DNA from 2 places in the Bacillus cereus group sp. N8 genome. Region 2 is predicted to be linked to the other one. Evidence: riboswitches for the same ligand, from Rfam matches in the RefSeq annotation. Region 2 holds a riboswitch; the other holds the start of a gene.

Region 1 (13,115 bases), on a different contig from region 2:
TCAAAATCCTTGTGGAGTGAAGTAAAGAACGATGTGAAGATTACAATTGATGGTCTATTTGATGGCTATGTGGAGCCATTTACTTCTCGCATACATAGACTCACGCCAAAACATAAGGAGTCAGCATTTGAAAAAGATATAATTATGGGGAGCGAGAAGAGTGGCGTTCAAACCTTCTTATCTGATAAGGATTTGTGGTATGTAGAACCGTCTATGCATGCCCTTAGCTTCGAGGATATTTGGACAGTTTTTGTTATGTTAAAGAACGAGATAGACACTGGAAAGGTTCAGCATATCCATTTCGAGAAATTGATGCAGCAGTTGCACTATGATTTCAAAGGCGAGAAGAAGAACAACGTGTATCGTAAGCGGGTTATTGAGAAGTATCTACGGGAGTACCGTGAGAACGAGAAGCCGGATACAACGCATGTTTCTTTTGAGGCTAAAGTTGATGAAGATATGAAGACTGCGTATGTGTCGTTTCAGTTTTCTGCTGTAGGTGAGGCGTTAATCACCTTCTGTGTAGAAGCAGAAAAGATAGATATGATGCATGCTCGGGCAAATGTGCTGCTATTTGATTTCTTCGGGTTACGTAAGGATGCGTATGATAGATTCCATAACGAAGAAGTATATCTGGAGCATATGAATAGTGCGGCTGATGATAAACGAATTATTCTTGATTATATAAAGGGAGATACGGTTGTAGATGTCGGAGCCGGTGGTGGTGTCATGCTAGATATGATTGAAGCAGAGACTGAGAATAAACGAATCTACGGTATCGATATTTCTGAAAACGTGATTGATACGTTGAAAAAGAAAAAGCAGAAAGAGGGTCGATCTTGGGACATTATTAAAGGGGATGCAATCAACTTAAGTAGCTCGTTTGATAAAGAATCGGTTGATACGATTGTATATTCTTCTATCCTTCATGAGCTGTTCTCTTATATCGAGTATGAAGGTAAGAAATTCAATCATGAAGTAATTAAAAAGGGGCTGCAAAGTGCCTACGAGGTGTTAAAGACAGGGGGGCGTATTATCATTCGTGATGGCATCATGACCGAAGGTAAAACGTTAATGCGTGTGATTCGTTTTAAAGATGCGGGCGGAATGAAGTTCTTAGAGCAGTATGTCCATGAATTTAAGGGGCGTATAATCCAGTATGAGGTACTTACAGACAATACAGTCAAAATGCCTGTTAACGATGCGATGGAGTTCTTATATACGTATACCTGGGGCGAGGATTCCTTCGTTCATGAGGTGCAGGAGCAGTTTGGAATCTTTACGCCAAACGACTATAAGGATTTCGTAAAGGGTATCTTTGGAGATAAAGTAAATATCGTTCAAGCTATGAACTATTTGCAGGATGGATATACAAACCATCTTAGCGAGAAAATCGAGTTTACAGATGAGTCTGGGAATGTGGTTGGGCTACCGGATAGTACGTTCTTTATGGTTTTAGAAAAGAGGTAATGATGTTAAAAATACAATTTTATTTGTTTTATATTTAGTAGTTTTTAGTGGGTGTTTTACAAGAGAGAGAACTATTGTTGATGGTAAAGTTCATGGTTCTTCAGATGGTATATCTGGGAAGTATAAAAAATTTACTGGATCTGCAACACAAGATATGAAAGTTAAAAAGGTGAGAATTGGATATTTTCTTTTGACGATAAAACGAAACAAGGAACTATAACTGCTTATGTTGTGGATTCAAATGATAATACAATATTAGAGTTTAATAGTGGAAAAGGCGAAAATAATATGAAAGTACATAAGGATGTTACATATAAGGTTGAAATTAAAACGGAAGAACATGGTGGAGAATTTCAAATATCATGGGAAAGAAGGTAGTACTTTGAAAACGACAGGAAATTTTACCGACGAGGCCGATATATACGCGAAATATCGCCCTAATTACCCGAATGAATATATTGATTATTTGTTTTCAGCTAACCAACTGAAAGAGGATCGGATAGTGGCCGATATTGGTTCAGGTACGGGGATATTTAGCCGTCAGCTGCTTGAAAAAGGTTTAAATGTTATTGGGGTTGAGCCAAATGATGACATGAGAAAGATGGCAGAGCAATCGTTAAAACTGTATTCTCGTTTTCAATCAATAAAAGTAACTGCTGAAAATACCACTTTAAAAGAGCATAGTGTGGATTTAGTAACTGTTGCTCAAGCATTTCATTGGTTTGATAAAGTAGCTTTCAAAATTGAATGCCAACGAATTTTGAAACCAAAGGCAAATGTTGCTCTTGTTTGGAATAGTAGAGATTTAACTAGTCCGATTATTAAAGAGAATGCAGAAATTTGCCAGAAGACATGCCCGAATTTCAAAGGATTTAGCGGTGGAATAGAGGAAACTCCTGAAGTATTTAACAGCTTTTTTAAGGATGGAAAGTACGAGTTTAAAGAGTATCAAAATGATTTACTTTTTGATTATGAAGGTTTTTTGGGAAGGAATTTATCAGCTTCCTATGCTCCGAAAAAAAATGACGAAGAGTATCAAAATTTTGTTTTTCTTCTGTCAGAGTTATTCGAAAAACACAGTAAGAATGGAAAAATTGTTCTCCAAAACATTACACGAAGCTATCTAGGAAATGTCTAAACAGCCGGACATAAAGTGGCTTTAATCGAAGTGCCCATTTGAATTGTAGATTATCATTTGCTAATTAAGATCTTCAACAAATGGGCGCGATTGTTGAACAACAATTAAAAGGGCGATACATATTATGCGTGACTAATATGTATCGCCCTTTATTTTTTATGACTTTTTACGATTTAGGTCTTGATGACTAAAAAAAGATGTGATGTGTTGAAGAAAGCCACGATGTTTATAAAAAGTTGTGAAGCTTTGCCCTTTTAGGTCATTTAGTCTAAAGGGGGTGTTTATATTTTTTTAAAAAGAGCTTCTATGATTGTTGAAGAGGAAGGTAGAAACATTAGATCAACAGCAGAGGAAGATTATTATTTGTGATTCATCTCACAGCATAAATACATATATAACTTTACAATTAGAATATCAATTGATGGGAGGGTTAATCTTGATTAATGGATGTACTTGAAGAGATGGCAATGTTAATAGAAGAATTAGAATGTGTACTCTGGAGTATATTTTACTTAGTTCCAACGGGGCGAGGTAAGGAAGAGGATATGATTTTACCAGCCCAACATGAAAGGGTATTCCATTGGCTATATCAACTTAGTAAAAAGGTTTCTTTTGATATTAAAACAACAGCTGGTCAGCATTATAGATGTGTTGTGATTCAAGAAAAAATGAAAGAAAATAAAAAAACAAATCAGGTCATTCAATATCAGGATGTATTGATGAATGGGACGACGGGTCGAATTGATGGGCTTGGGCGTGCTCCAAAAGGGGTGAATGATGGAAATGGTTTTGTATTTATTTCTCATATTGGAGATGTGTATCCAAGTGGGTTATTGCCGATTAAAACCGGGAATATTAGAACAACATCGCTAGCTGAAATTTATCGAAACTCCCCTGTTTTTCAAAACCTTCGTAATCCGGACAAGTATAAAGGAAAGTGCGGTGTTTGTGAGTTTCGATATGTTTGTGGGGGATCTCGTTCTAGAGCATATGCGATGACGGGGGATTACATGGAAAGCGAACCTTTCTGTGTATACATTCCAGAAGCATTGCGAAAACAGAAAAAGAACGTAAAAAGCGGTACATGAGTAAGGGTTTGCTCATGTACCGTCTTTTTTAGATTATATAATTTATTGTACGTTGCATCCGTCGTACGATGATCTAAGAAATGGAAACTGTATCCCTCATTAAAAATCCACTACCTGGCTCCGTTGTGCTGATACGAGTTTTTTACACGTTAATTCTATTAAACTGATTTTAATAAAGAATAATAATTCGTATCATATGGAATATCATCTTGATACATATAATTTTTTAAAACTCCTTCTTTTTCAAAACCTAATTTTAATAGCACTTTATTTGAAGCTTCATTTTCAAGAAAGACAATCGCACCGATACGTTTTAAATGAAGGGTGTGGAAACCATATGATATAACTTCAGGAACTGCTTCAGTCGCATATCCATTTCCCCAGTGTTCAGGGAGAAAGGCATAACTTATATTGGCGCGTTTATGCTCAGAAGACCAATCGTGAAAACCAATTGTTCCAATGAGTTCTTTCTTATCTTTTAATTCGATTCCCCATTTTATACCGTTTCTTGCATTGTAACTCAACTTGAAATTATTTATGATCTGTTTTACTTGATCAACATTCTGTAATGGTTTTTGGCCATAATAGCGCAGTACATCAGTGTTAGAAAAGCATTGTAGTATACTTGGTGCGTCTTTTTCGGTAAGTTCTCGCAAAATGAGTCGGTCGGTCTTTAATATAGGAAACATGCCTTCACTCCTGTTCATATGAAACTAAAATGTATTTGTTATTATATAATTTAATCTGAAAATAAAGATTATTCAAGGTGTAAGGGTCAGATTGTTTTGAAATAGATTACAGAATGTATTTTGAATAGAAATTGGGATGTGGAAGAATCAAAAGGTTTGTTAAAAATACTTTGTGGCATTAATACAAATCATATAAAGAAAAAAGGGATTCCATTTTCATTGGAATCCCTTTTTCATTAGCCTACAAATGTTTGATACAGTAAGAAAATATTTAAAACGATAACGAGTGCAGCGATTATCCAAGCGATAAATGTTGTTATACGGTGGTTAACGAGTGCACCCATAATCTTTTTATTACTTGTAAACATAATAAGTGGTACTAGTGCAAAGGCAATACCGAACGATAAGATAACTTGACTCATAACGAGAGCGTAAGTTGGGTTTACGCCTAAAGCAATAATAACTAGTGGTGGAATCATTGTAATAAATCGGCGTAAATATAGCGGAATATGCATGCGAATGAATCCTTGCATAATAATATCACCCGACATTGTACCGACAGATGAGCTAGAGAGTCCTGCTGATAAGAGTCCAATTCCAAATAAAGCAGCTGATACAGGACCGACTAAGTTACTAAATTGGTTAAAAGCAACATCAAGATCTTCAACATGCAAGCCGTTTTTAAAGAATAAAGCAGCTGCTACAATTAACATACTTGCATTAATAGCTCCAGCGATAACCATTGCAATAATAATATCGATGAATTCGAAGCGGAAAATCTTTTTCCTTTGTTCATCATTTGTTCCGACTACGCGGCGTTGCGTTAAGGCAGAATGTAAATATATCGCGTGCGGCATTACTGTCGCACCTAAAATTCCAGCTGCTAAAAGAATGCTATCCACGCCTTGGAATTTTGGAATAAATAGACCTGAAAGAAGAGGACTTAATTCTGGTTTAGCATAAAAGACTTGGACACCAAAAGCGATAACAACGATAAAAATCATCCCTGTTATGATAGCTTCTAATGGACGAAAGCCTCTGCGCTGAAATTCAAGAATAATAAATGATCCAACCGCTGTAATTAAAGCAGCTGGTAACATCGGAATTCCAAACAGTAAGTATAATCCGAGTGCTGCTCCAATAAATTCAGCTAAATCAGTCGCCATAATAACGAGTTCACCTTGTATCCATAAACCGATGGAAACTGGTTTTGGGAAATTTTCTCGAGCTATTTCAGGAAGGTTTTTCCCAGTAGCGATTCCTAATTTAGCTGATAAAGTTTGGATTAATACAGCCATTAAATTAGAAGCGAGAATTACCCAAAGTAATAAATACCCATATTGGGATCCAGCAGCTATATTCGTTGCGAAATTCCCAGGATCAATATAAGCAACTGATGCGATAAAAGCAGGTCCTAAGAATGGTAATAGTCTCTTTAAGCCTTTCGTTTGTCCGCTTAATGCTAAATGTGCGGATTGAACAGTTGTACTTTGAGAAGGGACTTGTTCATCTTTTGATATATCTTTATTCATAGTAGTGTTCCCCTTTGGAATGTTAACTTGATGAAATTATTGTATTTGCTCTTATTCATTATTTCAATACATTTAAATATATTATGTGGCAATTTCATTTGAACACGAAAGTTTCCTTAATGCAAATTATATGACTTCGTGCAAAGAATGGTGTGACGATGTGAAAAATATTTTGGGAGTTTATGGCTGCTGAATAAGGGGGAAGATAATAAATTATAGGGTTGTTTTTGAAATTTATGTGAACATAGAGCCTATATTACAGCATATTAATTGATGGAAATGAAATTGTATGATATATAATATATTGGGATTACAACATAACCATAGTGTTTTGTGATGTAATCTTGTTTTTATTTTTGTTAACTTATAGAAAAAATTGTAAATAGAAGAAAATAGGCTAAGTACAATTTAGTATGTATTTTCTTATTATATATGTTTTGATATGAACGTTAACTTATACATGATTTTAAAATTTAGATAGGTGGTAGAAATACATTGGCAACTACAAAACCATATAGAGTATTACTTTATTACATGTACACAACAATTGAAAATCCAGAAGAATTTGCTGAACAGCATTTAGAATTTTGTAAATCACTTGAGTTAAAAGGAAGAATTCTTGTAGCGACAGAAGGAATTAATGGAACTTGTTCTGGAACTGTTGAGCAAACAGAAAAATACATGGAAGCGATGAACAATGACCCACGTTTTGCTGGAATCGTTTTTAAAATTGATGAGGCAGATGAACATGCATTCAAGAAAATGCACGTACGTCCTCGCCCAGAGTTAGTTACACTTCGCTTAGAAGACGACATTAATCCAAAAGAAATTACTGGGAAGTATTTAGAACCAAAAGATTTTTATGAAGCAATGAAACAAGAAGATACAGTTATCATTGATGCACGAAATGATTATGAATTTGATTTAGGACACTTCAAAGGTGCAATTAAACCAGATATTGAATCATTCCGTGAATTACCAGATTGGATTAGAGAAAATAAAGAAACACTTGAAGGCAAAAAGATTTTAACATACTGTACAGGCGGAATTCGTTGTGAGAAGTTCTCTGGTTGGTTAGTTCGTGAAGGTTATGAAGATGTAAGTCAGCTTCATGGCGGAATTGTAACATACGGAAAAGATCCAGAAGTACAAGGCGAGCTATGGGATGGTCAATGTTACGTATTTGATGAGCGTATCGCTGTACCAGTAAACCAAAAAGAGCACGTTATCGTTGGTAAAGATCACTTTACAGGTGAACCTTGTGAGCGCTATGTAAACTGTGCAAACCCTGAATGTAACAAGAAAATTTTATGCTCTGAAGAAAGTGAAGCAAAACATTTACGTGCATGTTCTCATGAATGTCGTGTACACCCACGTAATCGTTATATCGTGCAACATGAATTAACTGAAGAGCAAGTAGCTACTGCATTAGAAAAAATCGAAGCAGGGAAGTAAGCGAAATTAGTGTAACAAAAAGAGAAGAGGCTACTCCAAGGTTCATTTTGGAGTAGCCTTTTTTATGATTCGGTTCTTATTTTTGTCAGTTTTTGTCGGTAAGTCGATATATTTAAAAAATCGCTGATATATTTTGAGTTGCGCCGATATATTCGGAAAATCGCTGATAAAAATTTCATTTACTTAAGCGCACCATGTATTTGTAATTTAAAAATAATCGTCTTTAATTTTTATCCTCTTTTTCTTTCACAGCAGAAAGTACAGTTTGTTTTACCCACGCTTGTCTTCTTCGATGCTGTATACCCCATTGGTATACACTTTGTGCACCTAAAATAAAGGAAATGACTATACCGCTAATTGCTATTAACAGTGCGAAAAATTCAAGAGGCGATGATATTTTGTTTGAATCTGTGTTTCTTAAAAGGTCAATCATAGTAAACCCTAACATTTGACCCACCACAGAGTAGAGGGTTAAAATTAATAATAAAAGGCTATCTTTTTTAGAGGCGACATTTTCTTGATATTTAAACAAACTATCAAGATTTTGTTTCGCGTTCGAGTATAAAATTTCAATGTTAAAAAGTTTTCTTAAGCGGAAGAAAATATCTTCACTTTGTGATTGAGATACTAATTCTAAAGAAAAATAATTCGCTGTAAACGAATTGATTGAATAAATTAATTTCTCTATTTCATTTGTATCTTGTTCAATATTTAGCTCAGCATAAGCGTTCGCCATCTTTAATAAAACAACTTTATGAAATAGATTTAATAATAAAGCGTAATAAAATTCCCCGTACATTTGACTGGCAAGTTTAGTGACTTCTCGTCCACCTTCATTTGTTATACATGTGAAAATATGTTCTTCCATAATAAAATAACGGTTAGGAGCCCATCTTTGATAAGAATGCTTTGTTAAATAATCGTGAATATAAGGAACATTATTTGCGCTAATATACGGCTTACCATCGTCTGTTAATCCGGAAAGACTGGAAGCTCGATATACATCAACTATATGAAGGTCTGACTCTTTGTTTATAGATAATAAAGTTTGTACATACATTCGTTGGTCTTCAAAGAAGGGGAATGTTTGAAAATATGAACTCCGCAACCTCTTATTCTCAAAGAAGTCTGTTAAGCCATGAAATAAATCGCCGAATATAAGTTTTTCTACTTGTGAATATTTTCTTCCATCACATTCAATACAAATGGTCTCAGTTGTATCATTTCTAGTTTCAAGCACACGGAAGCGAGAAGCGAATTCGATGGCTTCTGATAATGTCATGTTTGGAGCGGTTTTGACTCCTGTTCGAATTGTTAAGAAGCCAAGCTCATAAGGACAAAGTGTTACATCAATTGAATGTATCTTGAATGGAACGGAAATAAGATTTGTTGTTAAATGTCCGTTTAAATTAAGATCTTTAGAATAGCGCTGTAATCCTTTTTGATGCTCTGAAGGAGGGAAGAGAATTTTATTCGTAAATGAAAGATAGTAAGCTTCCATGTTTTGATGTGAAACTTTAAACTCCCCATAATATGTATTTTCATCTTCGAGATGATCGAGTCGAAAAGGACGGAAATTATTTTTTTGTAAGAAAGGGAACATATTTTGTTCATATCCAGTTTTAAACGAAAACGGGAATATAAATTGAAATATAGCTGTTGTTACATCTTTTTCTTCGATTGTTTGTATTGCCTCCATTTACATTGTTTCCTTTCCGAATAAGCTATAGAAACAACATGCCCAATTTTTCTTGAAAATAACCTTGTTTTTGCAATAGATTAAGAATGAAAATTCAGCTAATTTAACAGGGGACATGTATAATGTTATGTATACTAAAACTAGTATAATTGTGTTAGGAAAAGGGGATATTGTATGCGCATTTTAGTATTAGGAGCTGGTGGCGTCGGTGGATTTTTTGGTGGCCGATTAGTAGAAAAGGGAGAAGATGTTACATTTCTCGTTCGCAGCAAAAGAAAACAGCAATTAGAGGAAAAAGGACTTGTTATTCGTAGTGTGAATGGAGATTTTTCATTTCAACCGAAATTGATAACGAAAGAAGATAGAACGTCTCCATTTGATGTGATTTTATTTTCAACAAAAGCGTATCATTTACACGAGGCGACCATAGATTTAAAGCCGTTTGTAGGTGAAAATACTGTAATAATCCCATTGTTAAATGGTATCGCTCATTTATCACTATTACAAAAGGAATTCGGCGTGGAAAAAGTAATTGGTGGTTTATGCTTTATCGAGACGACGTTAAACGAACAAGGAGAAATTGTACAAACTAGTGCTGCTAACAGACTTGTATTTGGGGAAATTAAGCCTCAAGATTCAGAGAGAATAAAGCGTATTTCTAAAGCATTTGCAGGTACAAAAGCTAGTTTTGTTTTAAGTGAAAATATTACGCAGGATATGTGGCATAAATATTTATTTATAACTGTAATGTCAGGTGTGACAACATTAATGCGTGCACCAATAGGACCGATTCGTGAGAGTGAAGGTGGACATGATTTTATCCGAAACTTATTTGAAGAATCTGTGCAAATTATAAGGGTATTGGGGGCTCCGGTTAAAGATAATATTGTTGAGGACCATATGAAAACGATTGATAAAATTTCTTATGATATGAAGTCATCTATGCAGCGCGATATGGAAAAAGGTTCGTTCATTGAAGGAGAACATTTACAAGGATATTTACTGGATTTAGCAGAGCAATTTTCTATAGAAGCACCTTTATTAGGCGCTGTATATCAAAATTTAACGGTGTATGAAGAGATGATAAAAAGTAAGGAAATAATATGATTTTAATAGTATGAAAATGGATAAAGGATAGCAAAATATAAATACGTTGCTATCCTTTTTTGTGTTTATAGTGACATTTTATTCATCTCTTCTAATTCTTTCTGTCGTATTTTTTTCTTTATCACGGTTACCATATAATTGATTAATTTCGCTTGCTAATGCATCTAAATATGAATCGGTAAAAAGTGGCTTCTTTTCTTTAGACATATGGGTCTCCTTTGTGGTTTTTTAGTATTCATTATGTATGTTTAATGGCTTATTATGCACAATCATTTTAATTTTTTTCGTTTTTGAAATTTTTGTTTACTTTTTTAAAATAAAGGAGTATTATAATCCACAGTTTCAATTTTCTAAATCGCTGAAACCGCATGGTGCGGGGGACCCGTTTTAATGAATTAGTGCATAATTCAATGGGGTGAATCCTTGAAAAAGGTAGGGCTACTCAAAGGTCCGAATCCGACAGCTAACCTCGTAAGCGTTATATTGAGAAGGAAGGTGGAGCTTGTGCGACAAAAAAATTAATGTCTACAAGTTTATTTCGTTATGGCTTGTAGACATTTTTGTTTTCTGAAGAAATAGTTTATCCGCTGTAATTAGCAGAAAAGTTCGTACAAAATTATTGGAGAGTGGACAGCAGTGGTTTCATCTATCAAAAAGTTATTAATTGGAAGACCGTTAAAATCAACTGAATTAGGAGAGCAAAAGCTTAATAAAACGAAGGCGCTAGCAATTTTATCTTCTGACGCATTATCATCGGTTGCATACGGTCCAGAGCAAATTTTAATCGCACTAGCAGGTCTTGGAGCGGTAGCTTATTGGTATTCCATTCCGATTGCTATTGGGGTATTAGTATTATTGACAGCTCTTATTTTATCTTATCGACAAATTATTTTTGCTTACCCTCATGGCGGGGGCGCATACGTTGTATCAAAAGAAAATTTAGGGATGAATTCAGGCTTAATAGCTGGTGGATCTTTATTAGTAGATTATATTTTAACGGTCGCAGTAAGTGTATCTGCAGGTACAGATGCGCTCACATCTGCCTTTCCTAGCCTACATGCACATAATGTAATTATTGCAATTATATTTGTAATACTAATTACCATTTTAAATTTAAGAGGGGTAACTGAATCAGCTTCCATTTTGGCATATCCTGTTTATTTATTTGTTTTAGCATTATTTATATTAATTGGTGTAGGGATATATAATATTTTAACTGGGCATGTTTCACCGACTTTACATGCGCCACTTGGAACACCGGTTGCGGGAATTAGTTTGTTTTTACTGTTAAGAGCATTTGCTTCAGGAAGCTCTGCTTTAACAGGTGTTGAAGCAATTTCAAATGCAATTCCAAACTTTAAAGATCCTGCACCAAACAATGCAGCAAAAACATTGCTTGCGATGGGGGCATTACTTGCCGTTTTATTTTCAGGAATTGTCTTTTTAGCTTACTATTACGGAATTACTCCAAATAAAGAAGTAACAGTCGTTTCCCAAATCGCTGAACAAACATTTGGACGTAATTTTATGTACTTTTTCATACAAGGTACAACAGCTTTAATATTAATTCTTGCAGCTAACACAGGGTATTCTGCATTTCCGTTATTAGCAGTTAATCTTGCGAAAGATAAGTTCATACCGAGAATGTTTACAATTAGAGGAGACCGTCTGGGATATTCAAACGGTATTATTATACTAGGGATTTCTTCGATTATTTTAATTGTAGCTTTCCAAGGGCAAACAGAACATTTGATTCCGCTATATGCGGTAGGGGTATTTATTCCATTTACGCTTTCTCAAACTGGAATGGTATTAAAATGGCTCCGTGAAAAACCTGAAGGATGGATTTTACGTTTATCGATTAATTTAATTGGTGCAGTTATTAGTTTTATCGTAATGAGTATGTTCTTTTTAACTAAGTTCGCACAAGTTTGGTCAATCCTTATTTTCTTACCTGTCATTATCTTCGTGTTCCATCGAATTAAGAAGCATTATGATGCAGTGGGAGATCAATTAAGTTTAAAAACTTGTGAACGGATTGTTCCGATTGAGGGGAATGTAATTGTCGTTCCTGTAGCTGGTATGACTCACGTAGTAGAAAATTCTTTGAACTATGCAAAGTCTCTTTCGGCAGATCAAGTTATTGCTGTATATGTTGCTTTTGACAGAGAAGAGGAGAAGAAATTCGAAGAGAAATGGAAGAAGTGGCAACCTGAAGTTAGGCTTGTTACATTACATTCTCATTATAGAAGTATTATTCAGCCGCTAACAAAATTTATTGATACAGTGCAATATAAAGCGAATGAATCAAATTACCGAGTTACAGTCGTTATACCACAGTTTATTCCGAAAAAAGGTTGGCATAACATTCTTCATAATCAATCTAGTTTACTCATTCGTGCGTATTTACTCTATAAAAGAAATGTTGTTATTACGACAGTACCATATCATTTGAAAAAGTAAGGGGATTTTTTAAGGATAACTTCACGAGAGTGAAGTTATCCTTTTTGTGTATATGCTATGCATAATTGCATATAGGTCTTAAAATTATATTGCTATAATATTATCACTTATGAGTAAACAGTGTTTTTTGTTATGATATATGGATAATTTAATGGAGAAAGTTAATTGGATTTTATTTTGGAATAAGGACATGAGAGCTTGAAAATAAAGGGAATTAAAATACTTCTTTACGGTAGATGAATAGCTGTGTTTAAATGACCTTACAGTACAAAAATTAAATAAAAACAAAACGGAATTTCATATTTACGTACGCTATTTAGCTTAAAATGAATAATATTTTCATGCAATATATTCACTGTGTGAATGTGGAAATTACGATGAAACAGAAATTTTATACAATATTATTCATACTAAGCACATGTGAAAAGTTATGAAATGTTTTATGACAATAAGTAAGTACTGTAGAAATAAAGT
Region 2 (20,005 bases):
AAAGCATTCGCGCATTCTGCATCAATTTCTGGTGCGGATATATATGAACAAACAGAAGTGTTTGATATCCGTATTGAAAATAATAAAGTGACTGGAATTGTGACAAGCGAAGGTGTAATCATATGCGAAAAAGTCGTTATCGCTGGAGGGTCATGGAGTACGAAATTACTACATTATTTCCATAGTGATTGGGGCACGTATCCTGTGAAGGGTGAAGTTGTTGCAGTAAGAAGCAAGAAACTGCTCTTGAAAGCTCCTATTTTCCAAGAACGGTTTTATATTACGCCGAAGCGCGGTGGGCGTTACGTAATTGGAGCAACGATGAAGCCTCATACGTTCAATAAAACTGTGCAACCCGAAAGTATTACTTCTATATTAGAGCGTGCTTATACAATATTACCGGCTTTAAAAGAAGCAGAGTGGGAAAGTACATGGGCAGGATTAAGGCCACAATCGAATCATGAAGCTCCTTATATGGGAGAGCATGAAGAAATAAAAGGTTTATATGCTTGTACGGGCCATTATAGAAACGGCATTTTATTAAGTCCTGTGTCTGGTCAATATATGGCTGATTTAATAGAAGGAAAGCAGGGGAATCACTTGCTAGATTCATTGCTTTCTAAAACGGTTTAGAAAGGGGATGGAAGTTTGAATTTGAAAATTAACGGTAACCAAATCGAAGTGCCAGCGAGTGTGAAGACAGTAGCTGAACTACTTATACATTTAGGGTTAGATAATAGAATTGTTGTTGTAGAGCGTAATAAAGATATTTTACAAAAAGATGATCATAAAGATACATCTGTTTTTGATGGAGACCAAATTGAGATTGTAACTTTCGTAGGAGGCGGTTGATTATGTTAAACATTGGACCATTTTCATTTCATTCTAGACTTTTATTAGGAACAGGGAAATTTCCTGATTTTGATGTACAGCAAAAGGTAATTGACGTTTCTGAAGCTGAAATTTTAACGTTTGCAGTACGTCGTATGGATATATTTGATGCAAAGCAACCTAATTTATTAGAGAAGCTTGATGTGAAAAAATATACGTTATTACCAAATACAGCTGGAGCAAAAAATGCTGAAGAAGCTGTTCGTATTGCAAAATTAGCAAAAGCTTCAGGGCTTTGTGACATGATCAAAGTTGAAGTTATTGGTGATGATAGAACGTTATTACCTGATCCAGTAGAAACGTTAAAGGCATCTGAAATGTTATTAGAAGAAGGGTTTATCGTACTTCCGTACACATCTGATGACGTTGTATTAGCACGTAAATTACAAGAACTAGGTGTGCATGCGATTATGCCAGGAGCATCACCGATTGGATCAGGGCTTGGTATTGTAAATCCATTGAATTTAAGCTTCATTATTGAACAAGCGACAGTACCAGTTATCGTTGATGCCGGTATTGGTAGCCCAGCTGATGCGGCATTTGCAATGGAATTAGGAGCAGATGGTGTGTTATTAAATACGGCTGTATCAGGAGCAAAAGATCCTATTAAAATGGCATACGCAATGAAATTAGGTATTGAGGCAGGACGATTAGGGTTTGAAGCAGGTCGTATTGCACGTAAACGTTGTGCAACAGCAAGTAGTCCTTTAGAAGGAATGAGCGTAGTTGAATAATCGATATTCTCGCCAAGAGCTATTTTCTCCAATTGGGGAAGAAGGGCAACAAAAGATACGAGAAAAGCATGTACTTATTATCGGTGCAGGCGCATTAGGTAGTGCAAACGCAGAGATGTTTGTAAGAGCAGGCGTTGGTCAAGTAACAATTGTTGACCGTGATTATGTCGATTGGAGTAATTTACAAAGACAACAATTGTATGCAGAGAGTGATGTAGAGAATAATCTTCCGAAGGCTGTAGCGGCAAAAAAACGTCTAGAAGAGGTTAATAGTGAAGTAAGAGTAGAAGCTCTCGTTCAAGATGTAACAGCTGAAGAGTTAGAAGAACTCGTTACAAATGTTGATGTAATTATCGATGCGACTGACAATTTCGAAACGCGTTTCATTGTGAATGATATATCACAAAAATATTCTATTCCATGGGTTTACGGGGCATGTGTAGGGAGTTATGGCCTTTCTTACACAATTCTTCCAGATAAAACGCCATGTTTATCTTGTTTATTACAATCGATTCCGCTTGGCGGAGCGACATGTGATACAGCGGGTATTATATCACCTGCTGTATCTCTTGTCGTTTCTCATCAAGTAACGGAAGCTCTTAAACTGTTAGTGGAAGACTATGAATCGCTTCGCGATGGACTTGTGTCGTTTGATGTATGGAAGAATGAATATTCATGTATGAATGTACAAAAACTTCGTAAACACAATTGTCCTTCGTGTGGTGATAATGCGCTATACCCGTATTTAAATAAAGAAAACACTTCAAAAACAGCAGTTTTATGCGGGAGAAATACAGTTCAAATTAGACCACCTCATAAAGAGGAAATGAATTTTGAACAATATAAACAGCTGCTAGAAGGCCGCGTGAATGAGTTAAATGTAAATCCATATTTACTATCTTTCTCTGTTGAAGAAAAGAGGTTAGTTGCCTTCAAAGATGGCCGTGTACTTGTACATGGAACGAAAGATATAAGCGAAGCAAAGACGATTTATCATCGCTATTTTGGATAGAAAAGGATGAGTGAGATGGAAGTGAATAAAGCTTTAACAATTGCAGGATCTGACAGCGGAGGCGGTGCTGGAATTCAGGCGGATTTAAAAACATTCCAAGAGCTTGGTGTGTACGGAATGACAGCTATTACAGCAATTACTGCTCAAAACACGCTTGGCGTTCAAGGGGTATATCCTGTTCCATTAGAAGGTATTACGGAACAGCTGAATTCAATTGGTACGGATTTAACACCAGATGCTGTGAAACTAGGAATGTTATTTAGTAGTGAAATTATTCAAACTGTGGCAGAGCAGATTAAGAAATTTGGCTGGAATAATATTGTGCTAGATCCTGTTATGATTGCAAAAGGCGGAGCATCATTATTACAGCAAGAAGCAGTACAAGCATTAAAAGAATATTTATTACCAGTAGCAACCGTTGTAACACCGAATGTTCCTGAAGCAGAAGTGTTAACTGGGATGGAGATTCATAACGTTGAAGATAGTAAGAAGGCTGCGAAAGTATTGCATGAATTAGGTGCTAAATATGTGCTTATGAAGGGCGGACATGCAGAATATCAAGGGAATGAAGTAATTGATTTACTCTTTGATGGAGAAGAGTTTATTGAATTTAGAAGTGAACGAATTCCTTCGAAACAAACGCACGGAAGCGGGTGTACATTTGCTTCCGCAGTTACAGCTGGACTTGCGAAAGGGTACTCGATTGAAGAGGCGGTTCAAGAGGCAAAACAATTTATTAGTATAGCGATTGAAGAGCCATTGAATATTGGAAGTGGTCATGGACCGACGAATCATTTTGCGTATAAATGGAGTAGAACAAGAGCATAAAGAAGTGAGTTTCGAAAACAATAAAATCCTCTATCCCTTATATTTTATAAGAGGATGGAGGGCTTGGTTTTTTTGAGATGAAAATATAAATAGCAGTAAAATGCACCATTCGAATTTACATTGTAATAAGCAACTAATGGAAGAATACATCATATAAAACACCACTGTGTTCGATAATTTTTTAATCAATATCTAAATATTTATATATTACATTTTACATTGTATAAGTGTAAATTTATAATTTAGATAATTAAGAACAAGTAATTGTCTTAATGAAATAAAAATATATTAAATGGAGGTTTATTATGAAGGTGAAAAAAATGAAGAAATTTATTGTTGGTGCGGCAGCATTAGGGATTATAGGTACTGGCGCTGTTTCAGCACAAGCAATGGGAATACAGCATATTTCTATGGGGTCGGGTGCCACTGTTTATATTCAAGGATATAACGAAGTTGGTAAGAAAGGTACTGGTGCTTATGGTACAAACAAAAATAAGGTAGTTACGGGTGTTAAAGTAACTTTAAAAGAAGGGAAATTTAATGAGTCGGCTAACAATTATTCTAAACGAGGAGGATGGACAAAGGAATTATCAAAAGTCAATAATCCATTCGAAACGGCTTATACAAACTATAGTTGGAGATACTAGTTTAGCCTTCTGCAAAATTATTCCCAACAGTATGTACACTACTGTTGGGAATCGTTTCATTTATAAAGAATAATTTTATTATTAAATAGGATAAAGAAGTGAAGGGTAATGGGGATAATGTCTAAAATAATGAAAAAATCGTGGCTACCTCTTTTTTTTACATTAATTGTATTTGGGACTATTGCTGGCGGAATTTCAATGATTTTATCTGTAGAAGAACAGATGACCAATAACATTAATAAAAATACGTATCGGATTTCTATTAACCAAAATGAAATGGAAACCAGTTTTACAAACCAAGACTTACTATCATGGTTAAATAAACAAACCGATAATTTCATACTTTATAAGAACATACCGCAAGAAGCTAGTCGATTAAGCTTTTCAAATGAAAATACTTCTATATATAGCTTGGAGAAGGGAAAAGCTTATATTAATGTTTGGAACAAAGATGATCAAGTGGTTAAAAATGGTAAAAAGTACTTTTACTTTGATGGTAGGGAGTATGAAGTAATTGGCTATATTGATACTTTTACTAATGTAGTAGCAAATCTTGAGTCGTCGTTAGAAGCAACTCAAAAAGAATTAATAAAGGGAGAGTATTTCTTGGACGCAGGAGGAAATAGTGAGTCCCTTATACAGGATTTATTAACTACTATACAAGAAACAGATAATACAATTACAATCTCTTATGAAAAGGTTAAGCAAACATGGATAAATAATCTATTAAACCAAAAATATGCGCTTTTTATATTTCTTGGAACTAGTGCGATGCTATTTGTATCAGGATTTACTATCGTGCTTTCATGGGTAGAAAAATATAAGCGTGAGATGTTTGTTAGGCGATTATCAGGTGCGGGAGAAACAGGTTTATTATTAAGAGTTTATACTAATATGCTAGTTATTCGAGTAATAGGGATCTTGATTGGAAGCTCGATAACATTTCTTATTACGGATGTTTTAAACCTATTACCGTATAATACTGTATTTCGTTTGGAATCAATTGTTGTAGGTATCATACTATTCTTTCTGATGGATATATTTTACACATTCCCGATGTTATTTATCAATCAAAGGAAGCAATTAATCAAGATAATGAGGTAGGAAGATGTCAACTCAATTAAAATATGCTCTTGAAGATATTTGGAGGAAAAAGCTTTATTTTATTTTGTTTTTTACTCAGATTATGATTATCACATTGTTAATTACGGAATGTTTTTCTTTAATGTATAAGAAGCAAGATGCGTTTAACTATTTATCTAAGGCATTTAATATTTCTAATGTTTATTATGTATCACTTGCAGAAAAAGAAAAGTATATAGGTGGCGAATATGAAGAAAGTATTATGAAAGATTTATATACATATGTCAATGAAAGTCAGAAGTATACAATTTTTTCTGATATTGAAGATTATATAGAAATAAAGAGTATTCCAAAAAATTCTCTTTCCGTTGAAATAGAGCAAGGACAAACTAAGGTTCAAGCCTATAAAAGTTTAGCTATTTCACATAGTTTTATAGATGTTTTTGATTTAGCTTTATCAAAGGGCGAGTTTTTTGCTTCCAATTGGGGGTATACGAGTAACGAGAGTATACCAGTTGTACTGGGGCATTCTTATCAAAAGTTTATGAATATCAATGATGAGTTTGTTAATATAGATAATTTGAAATATAAGGTTGTTGGTTTTTTACAAGAAGGACAAAGTTTCGTTGATATATCATCAGGCAAAGGTGTTATAGAGTTAGATGAAACGGTATTAATACCAATGGACGCTACAAAATTTGATGATATGTATGTGAATGGAAATTATGATTATGAAACCTATCTTAATAATGCAACAATAATAGCAAAGAATAAAGAGGATATAACAGAGCTTAGAAATATTACAGAAAAATCACGACTATATAATTATAACTTCAATAATATAGTTGGCGTCTCAAAGTATATGGAGATGTCTACCAAAAAATCTGTAGGTGTATTTCTGTTTATATCAATATGGGTAATTATTTTTGCTTTTTCATTAGTTATTATTAATACATTAGAATTTGTTAGAAAAAATTTAAGAGAATTTAGTATTCATATTTTTTGTGGTGGAGATAGGTCGGATATTGCATTAAGGATTTTTTTACAAATATTTATTGTTTGGGTCCTTTCTTCTATTACTTCTGTTCTAGTGTCCAATCAACCTTTCAGAATATTGGGGGTTTCGGGAGCGATCTTATTTCTTTGTTTAATAACATGTATTCCTAGCTTTATTAAACTTTTTAGTTTACAGATAAGTGACATATTAAGGAGAAAAGAATAAATGATTGAGCTGAATAATATTTCAAAAGTTTATAATAAGTCGAAGGCCAATGAAGTGAAAGTTCTTCAAAATATTGACTTGAAAATAGAAAAAAGTAGTATGTTAGCGATTATGGGTCCGTCAGGTTCAGGGAAATCTACATTATTGAATATATTTGGTTGCCTAGATATCCCGAGTATGGGTACTTATAAGTTGTATAATCAAGAATTGCAATCTTTAAATCGAAGGAAATTAGCTACTATACGAAATGAGTACTTTGGTTTTGTTGTACAAGATTTTGCACTTATTGAGGACTACACTGTTATGAAAAATGTTGAAATTCCAATTCTATATAGTAAGGACAAAACTAATAAAAAAGAAAGAGTGCTATCAATACTTGAAAGGCTTGGTATGAAGGAAAAGGCATCTGAATATGCATATAATTTATCAGGTGGACAACGGCAACGTGTGGCAATTGCACGAGCATTGATTAACAATCCAGATATTATTTTAGCTGATGAACCAACTGGAGCGTTGGATCAAAGAACAGGTCAGCAAGTTTTAGATATTTTTAAAAGTATACATCAAGAACAGAAAAAAACTATTTTAATTGTAACCCATGATGATAGGGTTGCGAAACAGTGTGATGGAATAATAAATATAGTAGATGGAAAGGTTTACTAAAAAATATTAACTGGCAAGTTTTTATAAATTTTTTTAAGGTGGAAGGGGATGATGGATAATGAAGGAAAATGGGTTATATGAACCTAAAAAAAGAATACAAGGAAGTTGGATTCTACCCTTAATAATAGTTATATTGATTCTCTTGCTACGCCACTTTATATTTACTCCTGTAGTAGTTGAGGGAAGCTCAATGATGTCAACTCTTCAGGACGGAGATAGAATGGTAGCGAGTAAAATTGGATACAAACTAAATGGTCTAGAACGATTTGATATTTCCGTATTCAAGCATAAAGATGGAGCGAATTATATAAAACGTATTATTGGCCTTCCAGGGGATTATGTTGAATATAAAAATGACCAGTTATATATAAATGGTAAAAAATATAGTGAGGCTTATTTGGAGAGTCAAAAGAAAGATTTGGCAAGGGGGGAGTTACTTACTGAAGACTTTAATATAAAAACATTGCCATCAACCCTTAGTCCTATAGTTCCAGAGGGGCATTATTTTGTATTAGGAGACAATCGCCGTGGTAGTAAAGATAGTCGCGATATTGGTTTTATACCGGCAAATAATATTATTGGAAAAGCAAACGTTGTTTATTGGCCTTTGAATGAGATGAAAATTGTTAAATAAAAAACACGGGTTAATAAACTGGACGGTAAGCTACGCTATAGGCTAACCGCTATCGTAGGATTAAAAAATAAATAAAATTAGTTTGTTTACCTATTGTGTTTCTCTTGCTACACTTGCAAAAAAATTAAAGGAAGAATATTTTTGAGTTTTTTTGCAAGTGTAGTTTAGATTGTGAGTATATAATATTCTTGAAGCTATATGCATGCTTTTTGATGTGCAATTTCTTAAACTTGGTTATAAGTTATTAAAATTTTATTAAACTTCCTCAATTTATCTATCACGCTGTGAACAAAATTTTTTTGAAATTATATATTATATCGTTATAATAAAATTCGATGTATTTAGAGGCGGATATTACCTTACATGCAGAATTGTTGTAAGTTTATATTCGCGGGATAAATTTTGAAAGAAAGAGAGAGTAAATGTTAAGTACACCTAATATGGGTGCTTATATACATTTGCTTTTTTGTATATAAAATATCATTTCTGTGAAAAAAAGAAATGATAAGAAAACAGATGAACGGGTATTAAAAATACATATTATAAGCGTTTAAATAATGAGATATTTTCTTATTCTAGGTAATTTACTTCTTTACAAGTGAAATATAGAGGCGTATATTTACTCTCATAAATCATTCATTAAATTTCCAAAAAATCCTAAAATCGCTGAATTCCAGAAATGGAGCGGGGGAACCAATTTGTGCGTCGTCACTAGGGGTGAATCTTTCAGTTTTGAAAGTAGGGCTACTCTCAAAGCCCGAATCCGACAGCTAACTTCGTAAGCGTCTTGAGAGAGGACGGTGCCATGATGGATACTTCCCTTCATCGGTCCGATTAGTATAGGGGAATATCAATCTATATTTGAGTTCTTTTATGCTAAGGAGGATGAGGTACATGGAACTAACACTTATTTGTGTTGGAGAAGAAAATAAGATAAAGAGTTTAAGAGAGCTAGTAGCATTTCAGCATGAGTTAATTATTTTTACAGCAAATGAGGAGATAGCAGCTGAAGTCAGGGGCTATGGATTTGAATCAGCTTATAGCTGTAATAAGGAGCAGGATTTTACTAGTATTTGCGAGTGTATTAAGAAGGTGATTCTGCTAGGGGATGAGCTTCAAATAGTTAGCTTTTTCGCAGAACGTATTCGCTTTTCTTTCCAAGCGCCTATTACTGTTGTTACAAGAAATAAACGATATCCAGCGAGGCTCTATGAAACGATTGGGGCTAAATTCGTGGTGTTTACAAATTGTGATAACATTTCTTTTTTATTTTTTGAATAGGGCGGAGGAGAGTGAATATGAAGGTGTTGCTACTAGGAGATATAGCGAATCGTTGGGCGGTATCGATAGAGAGAGTTGAAAAATTGATCCAGATTGATCCTCTTTTTCCAGGGCCATATATTATATTGCCATCGAAAGACGCTTTATATTTAAAAACAGATGTTATCGAATATGAGCAGCTACATGCAGAATTGTCACAAGTTTATATTCGCGGGAGAAATTTACGTGCTTTTTTACGAGGGGAATAAATAGTGAATGAAAAAAGAGTGAATGCTGAGTGCAACAAGCTATGCACTTCATGTAATTCGCTCTTTTTATTTCGTATTTAAAAGATCATTTCTGTGAAAAAGAAAGAAAAGACGAGAAAACAGATGAAAGAATATTAATAATACCTAATGTAAGCGTTTAAATAGATGGATATTTTCTTATTTTCAGTAATTTAACCCTTTACAAGTTAAATTTAGAGGAGTATATTTACTCTCATAAATCATTCATGAAATTTCCAAAAAAAACCTAAAATCGCTGAGTTCCAGAAATGGAGCGGGGGAACCAATTTTGTGCATCGTCACTTGGGGTGAATCTTTCAATTTTGAAAGTAGGGCTACTCTTTAGGCCCGAATCCGACAGCTAACCTCGTAAGCGTTTAGAGAGGAGGTTTACTTTGTGTTGTTCATTTCGAACACTAAGTAGAGCTTAGTGTTCTTTTTTCGATAAAGATATGGTAAATTTTAACAAAAAAGTGAGGGGTAATTATGTTAGATGTTGTAATGATCGGAATTTTTGTTGTATTAGTAGCATCGATGGCAAGTCTTGCAAGTTGGTCAGATAAAGTTGTGAAAGAAGGGAAGCAATCATGATGATTGCCTTATCGGTTATTGTTGCAGCGATTACGGTGTACTTAGTGTACGCATTATTAAATCCAGAAAAGTTTTAATTAGGGGGAATCATTCATTATGATTTGGGTTGCAGTTGTTATTACAATGCTCTTGTTTATTTTAGTAGCAAAGCCAACGGGGATTTATTTAGAAAAAGCTTTTCAAGGTAGCAAAACGCTAGATAAAGTATTCGGGCCTTTTGAAAAACTTATTTTTAAAATTACGGGTGTAAAAGAATACAATCAAACGTGGAAACAGTATGCATTATCATTAGTGTTACTTAATGGATTTATGATTGTGGTCGTATATTTCATTTTCAGATTACAAGGTGTGCTGCCGCTAAATCCAGCGCATATTGAGGGAATGGAGCCTACGCTTGCTTTTAATACAGCAATTAGTTTTATGGCTGATACAAATTTACAGCATTATAGCGGTGAAAATGGTTTGTCTTATTTATCACAATTAATTGGGATTACATTTTTAATGTTTGCGGCACCAGCAACGACATTAGCGCTCGTTATGGCTTTCATAAGAGGACTTGCTGGAAAAGAACTCGGTAACTTTTTCGTAGATTTTACGAGAGCATTAACGAGAGTGTTTCTTCCTATCGCATTTATAGCAGCGTTAGTCTTCGTCGCACTTGGCGTACCGCAAACGTTAGACGGGGCAGTTACAGCACAAACGATTGATGGGGCAAAACAAAGTATTTTACGTGGTCCAGTTGCATCATTCGTTTCCATTAAGGAACTTGGAAATAACGGCGGAGGATTTTTCGGGGCAAACTCTACACATCCTTTCGAAAATCCAGGACAAATGAGTAATATTTTGCAAATGATGCTTATGATGTTATTGCCAACAGCACTTCCATTTACGTATGGAAGAATGGTAGGAAATAAAAAACAAGGCCGCATCCTTTTCGTGTCACTATTTATGGTGTTTTTACTAGGATTTATAACGATTACGACATCTGAATTACATGGAAATCCAGCGTTAAATGGAATGGGTATCGAACATGTACAAGGAAGTACAGAAGGAAAAGAAGTCCGATTTGGAACAGTATTTTCTTCCCTTTATGCGACAGTAACGACAGCTGCTGAAACTGGGGCTGTTAATACAATGCATGATACGTTAACACCAATTGGTGGTCTAGTTCCACTCGTAAATATGATGTTAAATACAGTATACGGCGGCGTTGGAGCAGGTTTTGTAAACATTATTATGTATGCCATTATTGCAGTCTTTATATCTGGGTTAATGGTTGGACGGACACCAGAGTTTTTAGGTAAGAAAATTGAAGGTAAGGAAATGAAATTGATTGCGGTAACGATTTTATTTCATCCATTGCTTATTTTAGGATTTTCAGCATTAGCTCTTTCAACAAGCTTAGGAACGGATGCAATCTCTCATTCCGGTTTCCACGGTTTAACGCAAGTTGTATATGAATACACATCGTCAGCTGCGAATAACGGATCTGGATTTGAAGGCTTAGCAGATAATACACCGTTTTGGAATATTACGACTGGTTTAGTTATGTTTTTAGGACGCTATTTTAGTTTAATTACGATGCTAGCTGTGGCAGCTTCATTGAAAGAGAAGACGGTAGTACCAGAAACAGTCGGAACGTTCCGTACGGATAATGGTTTATTTGGAGGAATCTTTATTGGAACGATTGTAATTGTTGGTGCATTAACATTTTTCCCGATGTTAGTACTTGGCCCAATTGCAGAATTTCTTACATTGAAGTAATGGAGGGTAAATGATGAGACCGGTAGTAGTAAAAGAAAAACAAGTGAACGAGTCACAAATACATGTTGTAGAAGATGAGGTTAGAAAAGCGAAAACGATGGATCGTGATATTGTGAAACATGCGATGAAACAATCCTTTGCGAAATTGAATCCGAAAGTAATGATAAAGAATCCCATTATGTTCGTTGTGGAAATTGGATTTATCATTACGTTCATTTTATCTTTTCTCCCAAGTCGTTCTAGTAGTGTACCAGGATGGTTTAATATAACAGTTTCTCTCATTCTATTATTTACAGTTTTATTTGCTAACTTTGCAGAAGCGCTAGCTGAAGGTCGTGGTAAAGCGCAAGCCGATTCTTTAAAACAATCGAAGAAAGATGTGTTTGCAAATGTTGTAAAAGAAAATGGAGATATTGTTCAAGTTTCAGCAACTGATCTGAGAAAAGGTGACGTTGTTATTGTAAAACAAGGAGAAATGATTCCAAATGATGGTGAAGTAATTAAAGGTTTAGCGTCTGTCGATGAATCTGCAATTACAGGGGAATCAGCTCCTGTAATAAAAGAGGCGGGTGGCGATTTTTGTTCAGTAACAGGCGGTACGATGGTCGTAAGTGATGAGATTACAATTGTAATTACGAGTAACCCTGGCGAATCATTTATTGATAAAATGATTTCTTTAGTAGAAGGAGCTGCTCGTCAAAAGACGCCGAATGAGATTGCTTTAAATACAGTATTAACGAGTTTAACGCTTATTTTCTTAATCGTTGTTGTAACGTTGCCGATTTTTACAAATTATTTAGGGTTTCAAATTGATACAGCTGTACTTGTAGCATTGTTAGTTTGTTTAATTCCAACGACAATTGGTGGATTATTATCAGCGATTGGTATTGCTGGGATGGACCGCGTGACAAAGTTCAATGTGTTAGCGATGTCGGGTAAAGCAGTAGAAGCTGCGGGCGATATTAATACAATTATTTTAGATAAAACAGGTACGATTACTTTTGGGAACCGGATGGCACATACACTGCTTCCTGTAGGAAATGAAACGATTGAGCAAGTAGGGAAATGGGCTGCAATTAGCTCAGTTTTAGACGAAACACCAGAAGGTCGATCTGTTATAGAATATGTACAAACGAAATCTATATCATATAATAGAGAACTTGCCGAACAAGGTGAATTTGTTCCGTTTAAAGCAGAAACGAGAATGAGTGGTGTGGATTTAAAAGACGGAACGAAAGTGAGAAAAGGTGCTGTAGGTAGCGTGATTGAATGGGTTAGGTCGCAAGGCGGAACGATTCCGAAAGATGTGAATCAAAAAGCAGATTTTATTTCAAAAGAGGGTGGGACACCACTTGTAGTTGCAGTAGATAATCGTATTTATGGTTTAATCTATTTAAAGGATACAGTAAAGCCTGGTATGCGTGAACGTTTTGAACAGTTGCGCCAAATGGGGATTAAAACGGTTATGTGTACTGGTGATAATCCATTAACAGCAGCAACAATTGCAAAAGAAGCAGGGGTAGATGAATTCGTTGCCGAGTGTAAACCAGAAGATAAAATTGCAGTTATTAAGGCAGAGCAAGATAAAGGGAAACTTGTAGCGATGACGGGTGATGGTACAAATGATGCTCCGGCATTAGCGCAGGCTGACGTTGGATTAGCGATGAATAGTGGTACGACAGCTGCGAAAGAAGCAGCGAATATGATTGATTTAGATTCGAACCCGACAAAAATTATTGAGGTTGTAGGAATTGGTAAGCAATTGTTAATGACTCGTGGTGCGTTAACGACGTTTAGTATTGCGAATGACATCGCGAAATATTTCGCGATCATTCCAGCGATGTTTACACTTGCGATTCCGCAAATGGAAGCATTAAACATTATGAAATTAACATCACCGCTTTCAGCAATCTTATCAGCATTAATATTTAATGCAGTTATTATTCCGTTACTCATTCCGCTAGCTATGAAAGGTATCGCATATAAACCGATGAGTTCGAATGCACTACTTAGCCGAAACTTACTCATTTATGGGCTTGGCGGAGTTATCGTTCCGTTCATTGGAATTAAAGTAATTGATATGATTGTCGGCTTGTTCATATAAGGAAGAGGGGAAAAAAAGATGGCGAAAAAACAAAGTATACTTTCACCAATTATTCGTATTACTTTTACATTTCTAGTCTTGTGCGGCCTCGTATACCCACTGATTGTAACTGGTATAGCGCAAGCGGTAATGAAGGATAATGCAGATGGAAGTCTTATATATAATGATAAAGATGAAGTAGTTGGTTCAAAATTAATCGGTCAAAATTTCACAGACCCACGTTATTTTCATGGACGTGTCTCTAGTATAGAATATAAAGCAGAAGCATCTGGTTCAAATAACTATGCACCGTCTAATCCAGATTTAGAGAAACGAGTAGAGAAAAGTATTGCAGACTGGAAGGAAAAAAATCCAACTGTTCCAGTTACAGAAGTACCGATAGATTTAGTGACGAATTCAGGTTCAGGGCTTGATCCTGACATTAGTCCGAAGGCGGCTTCCGTACAGGTAGATCGCATCTCGAAATTAACGAATATTCCGAAAGAAAAGCTAGATCAATTGATTAAGGATCAAACGGAAGGCGCTGCACTCGGCTTGTTTGGAGAAGATCGCGTGAACGTCTTAAAGTTAAATTTAGAATTACAGAAATTAATGAAATAGTAACAGTGCTACCTCAATCTAACGGATTGAGGTAGCGTTGTTTCGAAAGAAAGGTTGTGAGTGTTTTGTATGCGGATGACTATAAACCGACGTTTCAAAGGCGAACGCCAGAAGAGTATTTAGAATATATTCGTCAGCAAAATCGCGGGAAGTTAAAGCTATACGTAGGGGCGGCTCCAGGAGTAGGGAAAAGCTATAAAATGCTATTTGATGCAAGAGAGATGAAAAAAGACGGTATTGATATTGTAATTGGTTTAATTGAAACACATGGGAGAATTGAGACGGAAGAAGCAATTGCTGATTTAGAAAAAGTTCCGTTAAAAGAAATAGACTATAAAGGAAAAGTATTTTATGAGCTTAATGTGGAAGGAATTATAAAACGTGCACCGCAAGTAGTTGTAGTGGATGAACTTGCGCATAGTAATATTCCTGGGTCGAAAAATAAGAAACGTTACATGGATGTGCAGGAATTGTTAGATGCCGGTATATCTGTATTATCAGCATTTAATATTCAACATTTAGAAAGTGTTCATGACATTGTAGCTCAAATTACGAATGTAAAAGTACGAGAACGAATTCCGGATTTTATTTTGCAAAAAGCAAATGAAATTCAGCTTGTTGATGCAACGCCAGAAGTATTAAGGAAGAGATTAATAGATGGAAAGATATATAAAGAAGAAAAAATAGAGCAAAGCTTACAAAATTTCTTTACGCTTAATAATTTAGGGGCACTACGGGAATTATCGCTTCGCGAAGTTGCAGATGATATGGATGAGAAAATTAGTCAAACAGTTATAGAACCCATTGGCGTGAAAGAAAAAATTCTCGTTTGTGTACAATACAGTTCAACAGCAGAGAAATTAATACGGAGAGGTTGGCGCATGGCTGATCGGTTAAACGCTGAATTGTATGTCTTAAACGTAGAAAGAGAAAATATAGATTCTATTTCAGCAGGGAAAAAGCAAACAATTGAAGAGTGGAAATCGCTAACGAATCAATTTGATGCGAGCTTTGTATTAGAAGAAGCGAAAGGAAGAAAACCCGCTGATGTTATTATTGAAGTCGCGAACAGACTACAAGTGACACAAGTTTTACTCGGGCAATCGGCGAGAACACGGTGGGAAGAAATACGAAAAGGTTCTATTGTAAATGAAATTATGAGAGAAACGAAGTATATTGATATTCATATTGTTGCTGATCAAAGAGCTTAAAATAGAGACCTCCTTTCGGGAAGTCTCTAAGGTGTTGTGTATGAGTATACTACTTCTACTCATTAGGTAGCATAGTAAAAAAATTCAAATCCGTCAGGGTTTATTTGATAGCCTACTTTTATAACATCTATAAACGATAATAAAACACTACATGAAAAGACCATATTTTGTATAAAAATATGTCTTAAGTTGATGGGCATGGGATGGAACCTTATCCTTGTTTAGACCGGATATCCGCCTGTTGGCGGTGGCCAAGCACTAAATAATCTGCGAATCAGCACAATTTCTCCTAAATGGTAGGAGTTGTGAGATGCAATATTGCGTAGAACACCGCCAGGGGTTTCACCAGGCCATTCCTCCAATGTCTGGTCTAATTGAACAGTTTGGGCAATCGTACATGCCTGCTCAATCCCTTGAAGAAAATACTGAATACTCTGTTGTCACTCTTCCTCACTGGCAGGCCATTCTTCTTCAGGCCAGCTCTCTTTTACATGGGCAGGCAATGCAGGCTTCTTCCCCTGAGCGGATAATAAGAGAAAATCTTGCCAGTAGGTCATGTGTTTCACTAATTGATAAATAGAATAAGGTAGTTCCTCTCTGCGCTTTCCCGCAAGCGCCACGTCTATATCCGACAAAGCATTCTTGATGGGAAGATGTCCTCGTTCTCCTCTTAACGATTTTACTAATGCCTGGCTAAACGCTTTATTTGATTGCTCCATAATAACTGACTCCCATCCTGTTTTATTTGCTAATTTGCTGATTTTATGGTCGGTCTTTTTTATATGCACTAAATATATTAGAGAAGCTTTACGACTATTAAGAGAAAGTAAAATAAGGCAAAAATAACAAGAATCACTGACTTCTTAATGTACAGGAAATCGTTGATTTTTATTTGAATTGTACCTTAATGTACAATTGTAGTAACAGATAAATCAAAGGTTTGAATGACAACATCCAGGTCTGCGTTAAGGTCAGTCACTTTTGATTTTAGCTTGTCCAATCCCTCCTGAATTTTATCCAATTGATATTATTGTGAATGAACTATGAGTTGATTATAATGATTAGAGTGAACTCTAAGTCAAGAAAAAAATAATAAAAGGATAGTTATTCTATTATGAGGGAGTTCGCGAAGCAAAAATAGCGCTACTATACTAAGGTCATTCATGTGTGATAATACATTAATTAAATATATGTATATACATAGTTTCTCAGAGTGATGTGATGTCAGGTATGAGCTGTGTAACAACTAGAGGTGATTGAAGAATATTTACCTTTACATATAAGACAGAAGAATATGTTGTTCACAAAACTTCACTTGGGATCGGAAAGTTATTACGAAAGGGCTATGTAATCGCAGATTGGAATATTCGTCTTGAGGAAGATATGTATTACATCGAGATGAATGTATATTATGATGATTATATAGAGGGTCAATACTTACTGTTAGGCGTATTTCATGCGGTTTTGTATGGGTGATAAAGTGAAACTTTAATTAGTGGGGGTTTTGTTCATCCCCCACTGATTAGCAGACCTAACTTCTTCGCTTCAGCTGAATTTTGAGGTGGAAGTCTTACTGCCCGCAAATAGTGGGATAAATAAGAAGTACCGGTATTCTTCATGGGAAGGATGCCGGTATTTTTTATGTGGTTCTGGTGTTACTCCTAGGAAAAGAAAAAATCCCTCCATTTCAAGCCTTTTGAATATAGTTTCTGAAAGAACTCATATATAATAGAAAAAGATACTTAACATAGTGAATAATTAAAGAGTCAATATATAGAGAAAGAGGAGAGAGTAACATGCTTGAAAATACGGGTTTAGTATTGGAAGGCGGCGGTATGCGCGGTGTATATACTGGCGGGATATTAGAATACTTTATGGAACAAGATTTATATTTTCCATATGTAATCGGTGTATCAGCTGGTGCTTGCCATGCAGCGTCGTATCTTTCCAGACAAAGGAATAGAAATAAGACAGTAAATATTGATTATGCATCACATCCGCAATATTTATCGTATAAAAACTTATGGAAAAAGCGTCAATTATTTGATATGGATTTCATCTTTCATGAAATTCCAGAAAAACATGTCCCATTTGATTTTGACACATACTTTAATAGTCCAGAGCGTTTCCTTGTAGGAACAACAGATTGTGAAACAGGACAACCCGTTTATTTTGAAAAAGAGGGAACGAATGATGATGCGTTAAATTTATTGCAAGCGTCTAGTTCATTGCCTTTCATTGCACCAGCAGTAAATTACCGTGGTAAGCAACTGTTAGATGGCGGGATTTCAGATCCGATTCCAGTTCGTAAAGCACAGGGAGATGGGTTTGAAAAATCAGTCGTTATTTTGACGAGAAATCATGGTTATGCGAAGAAAAAATCAAAATTTGGTTGGGTTGCAGCGAAAGCTTATAAAAAATATCCGAACCTTGTTAATGCGATGCTGAATCGTTATGAAGTGTATAATGAAACACTTCACTACATTGAAAAAGAAGAGCAAGCGGGTAATTTATTCGTCATTAGACCAGAAGTGCCTCTTCAAGTAGATCGTATGGAAAAAGATAAGGCAAAATTGCAAAGTTTATATGAGCAAGGCTATGAAGATGCAAAGAGAAAATTTGCAGATTTACAGGCGTTCTTGCAAAAATAATAATTAGGCTGTGGAGAAGAAGTTCTCCGCAGCCTTTTTTATTTACGCTTCTTTTTAATAAACGAAAAGGCTAAAGCTGTAATCAAAATACTGCCTTTAATAATATCCTGTGCATAATAAGGAACGTTCATCATTGTGAGGCCATTTAATATAATTCCGATTAATACCGAGCCGAGGAATGTTCCGACTATATTTGGTTTCTTGGCACCGAACATTGCATAACCGATATAGGCAGCTGCAACTGCATCCATTAATAATGGGGCACCAGCTGCAACTTGCCCTGTTCCAACGCGGCTACATAGAATAATCCCGCCGACAGAGGCGAGTAAACCGCTAATCATATAAGCGTATACACGGTAACGATCAGTAGGGATACCGGCTAGTCTAGCAGCTTCTCGATTCCCACCCGTCATATAAAAGAAACGACCGTACGTTGTTTTTTCTAAAAATAGATGTGCAATTAAAACGACGATAAGCATGATAATGACAGGGACTGGAATTCCTAAAATGGAACCTTGACCGATAAATAAAAAAGATGGAATAAAATGTCCTGTGGCACCCGACATTCCTTCATATATTGAAGATCCTTTTGAAAATGTTAAGTGTAGTCCATTCACGATATACATGATACTTAGTGTAGCTAGTAAATCTGGTAGTTTAATTCGGATAACGAGTAGTGCATTTAATAATCCAACTAATAACCCGCACAGAATAGGAACAAGGAGTGTGACTAATAGTTCTTGTCGATATAAAACGAGACAAGAAGCGGCGGCAATTGTTGCTAAACTAGCGGTAGAGCCGACTGATAAATCAAACCCATCTACAATTAATGTAAAGGTAACGCCGATTGCTAGTAATGTCACAATGGAAATAGATCGTAAAATATCACTAATATTGTTGTATGTTAAAAAAGAATCATTGACGATAGAGAAAAAAATTGTAACACCTATAATAATAGCAACTGTACTAAATTGATAAAAAAGATGAGTAGGTAAATATAGTTTCTTAGTTTTAGTTTTATGAACGAGATTCAATGGAAAAGCTCCCTTCAGATAAATGTAAAAGCTGTTCAGGAGATAGGTCATTCGGCAAGTACTCACCTACAAATTCTCCGTTTGCCAGTATAAGAATGCGATCAGCGATATGTAGTGCTTCATCTTGTTCTCCTGTGAAATAAATTACGGAACTCCCGTTTTCTGTAATGTTGCGAATGAATTGAAAAATATCTTGTTTCGCAGCTATGTCTACACCTTTAGTTGGCTCGTCCAAAAGAAATAGATTAGGTTTGAATCCATTCCATTTTGCAATTGAGACTTTTTGTTGATTTCCACCGCTAAGTGAATGAATAAAGGCTTTTGGGTCATTGGGTGAAATGCTGAAAGAAGAAATTGCCGTAGTAGCATTATTTAATTCGGTTTGTTTTCGTCTCCAACCTGATTGGTGTAAATTAGTGTGACTTATAATATCTTCCGAAAGAAATACACCTTGTTTTCTTCTTTCTTCTGGTACAAGTGCGATTTTCGCTTTAATCGCATCTCGCGGTGTTTTAATTGTTATGTTGTGATCATCTATTTCTGCGTGATAAGTATGACGAGCACCAAATAAAGTTTCAGCAAGTGTTGTTTTTCCACTTCCAATTAATCCGTATATCACAACAGTTTCTCCTTTTCGTATTGTAAGAGAAAGGGGAGAATGATCTTCGTGTAATTGAAGCTCTTGTACTTTAAATATTTCCTCGCTCCCGATTTTTGGTGCTGTATTAATAGGGAGTGTAAGTTGTTTTCCAGTCATTGCTTCAACAATTTGTTGATCTGTAATCGTTG

The links. Region 2 has a riboswitch for cyclic di-AMP ahead of JDS80_RS22460 (hypothetical protein). Riboswitches for the same ligand answer to the same signal wherever they lie in the genome.
Positions count from the first base shown of each region.
Region 1: another riboswitch for cyclic di-AMP. It lies ahead of JDS80_RS04095 (APC family permease); the one in region 2 lies ahead of JDS80_RS22460 (hypothetical protein).

Region 1 covers NZ_JAEHBK010000002.1:4,009-17,123, reverse strand. Annotated here, with positions in the region: gene JDS80_RS04140 (class I SAM-dependent methyltransferase) at 1-1,470, shown strand, start outside; partial or broken gene JDS80_RS04135 (hypothetical protein) at 1,487-1,848, shown strand; gene JDS80_RS04130 (class I SAM-dependent methyltransferase) at 1,853-2,608, shown strand; partial or broken gene JDS80_RS04125 (SPASM domain-containing protein) at 3,052-3,696, shown strand; gene JDS80_RS04120 (GNAT family N-acetyltransferase) at 3,855-4,385, opposite strand; gene JDS80_RS04115 (Nramp family divalent metal transporter) at 4,622-5,917, opposite strand; gene trhO (oxygen-dependent tRNA uridine(34) hydroxylase TrhO) at 6,413-7,372, shown strand; gene JDS80_RS04105 (hypothetical protein) at 7,596-9,071, opposite strand; gene panE (2-dehydropantoate 2-reductase) at 9,246-10,178, shown strand; gene JDS80_RS31925 (hypothetical protein) at 10,257-10,385, opposite strand; cyclic di-AMP (ydaO/yuaA leader) riboswitch at 10,525-10,671, shown strand; gene JDS80_RS04095 (APC family permease) at 10,815-12,641, shown strand.
Region 2 covers NZ_JAEHBK010000020.1:9,987-29,991, forward strand. Annotated here, with positions in the region: gene thiO (glycine oxidase ThiO) at 1-633, shown strand, start outside; gene thiS (sulfur carrier protein ThiS) at 649-852, shown strand; gene thiG (thiazole synthase) at 855-1,625, shown strand; gene thiF (thiazole biosynthesis adenylyltransferase ThiF) at 1,618-2,637, shown strand; gene thiD (bifunctional hydroxymethylpyrimidine kinase/phosphomethylpyrimidine kinase) at 2,653-3,465, shown strand; gene JDS80_RS22435 (hypothetical protein) at 3,771-4,112, shown strand; gene JDS80_RS22440 (ABC transporter permease) at 4,230-5,216, shown strand; gene JDS80_RS22445 (ABC transporter permease) at 5,221-6,417, shown strand; gene JDS80_RS22450 (ABC transporter ATP-binding protein) at 6,418-7,080, shown strand; gene lepB (signal peptidase I) at 7,139-7,714, shown strand; cyclic di-AMP (ydaO/yuaA leader) riboswitch at 8,369-8,515, shown strand; gene JDS80_RS22460 (hypothetical protein) at 8,609-8,995, shown strand; gene JDS80_RS22465 (hypothetical protein) at 9,013-9,243, shown strand; cyclic di-AMP (ydaO/yuaA leader) riboswitch at 9,506-9,651, shown strand; gene JDS80_RS22470 (SipW-dependent-type signal peptide-containing protein) at 9,748-9,852, shown strand; gene kdpF (K(+)-transporting ATPase subunit F) at 9,849-9,929, shown strand; gene kdpA (potassium-transporting ATPase subunit KdpA) at 9,949-11,616, shown strand; gene kdpB (potassium-transporting ATPase subunit KdpB) at 11,630-13,720, shown strand; gene kdpC (K(+)-transporting ATPase subunit C) at 13,739-14,320, shown strand; gene kdpDN (KdpD-like non-kinase potassium sensor) at 14,377-15,531, shown strand; partial or broken gene JDS80_RS22500 (DinB family protein) at 15,753-16,250, opposite strand; partial or broken gene JDS80_RS22505 (tubby C-terminal domain-like protein) at 16,795-17,007, shown strand; gene JDS80_RS22510 (patatin-like phospholipase family protein) at 17,328-18,182, shown strand; gene JDS80_RS22515 (ABC transporter permease) at 18,221-19,216, opposite strand; gene JDS80_RS22520 (sugar ABC transporter ATP-binding protein) at 19,200-20,005, opposite strand, start outside.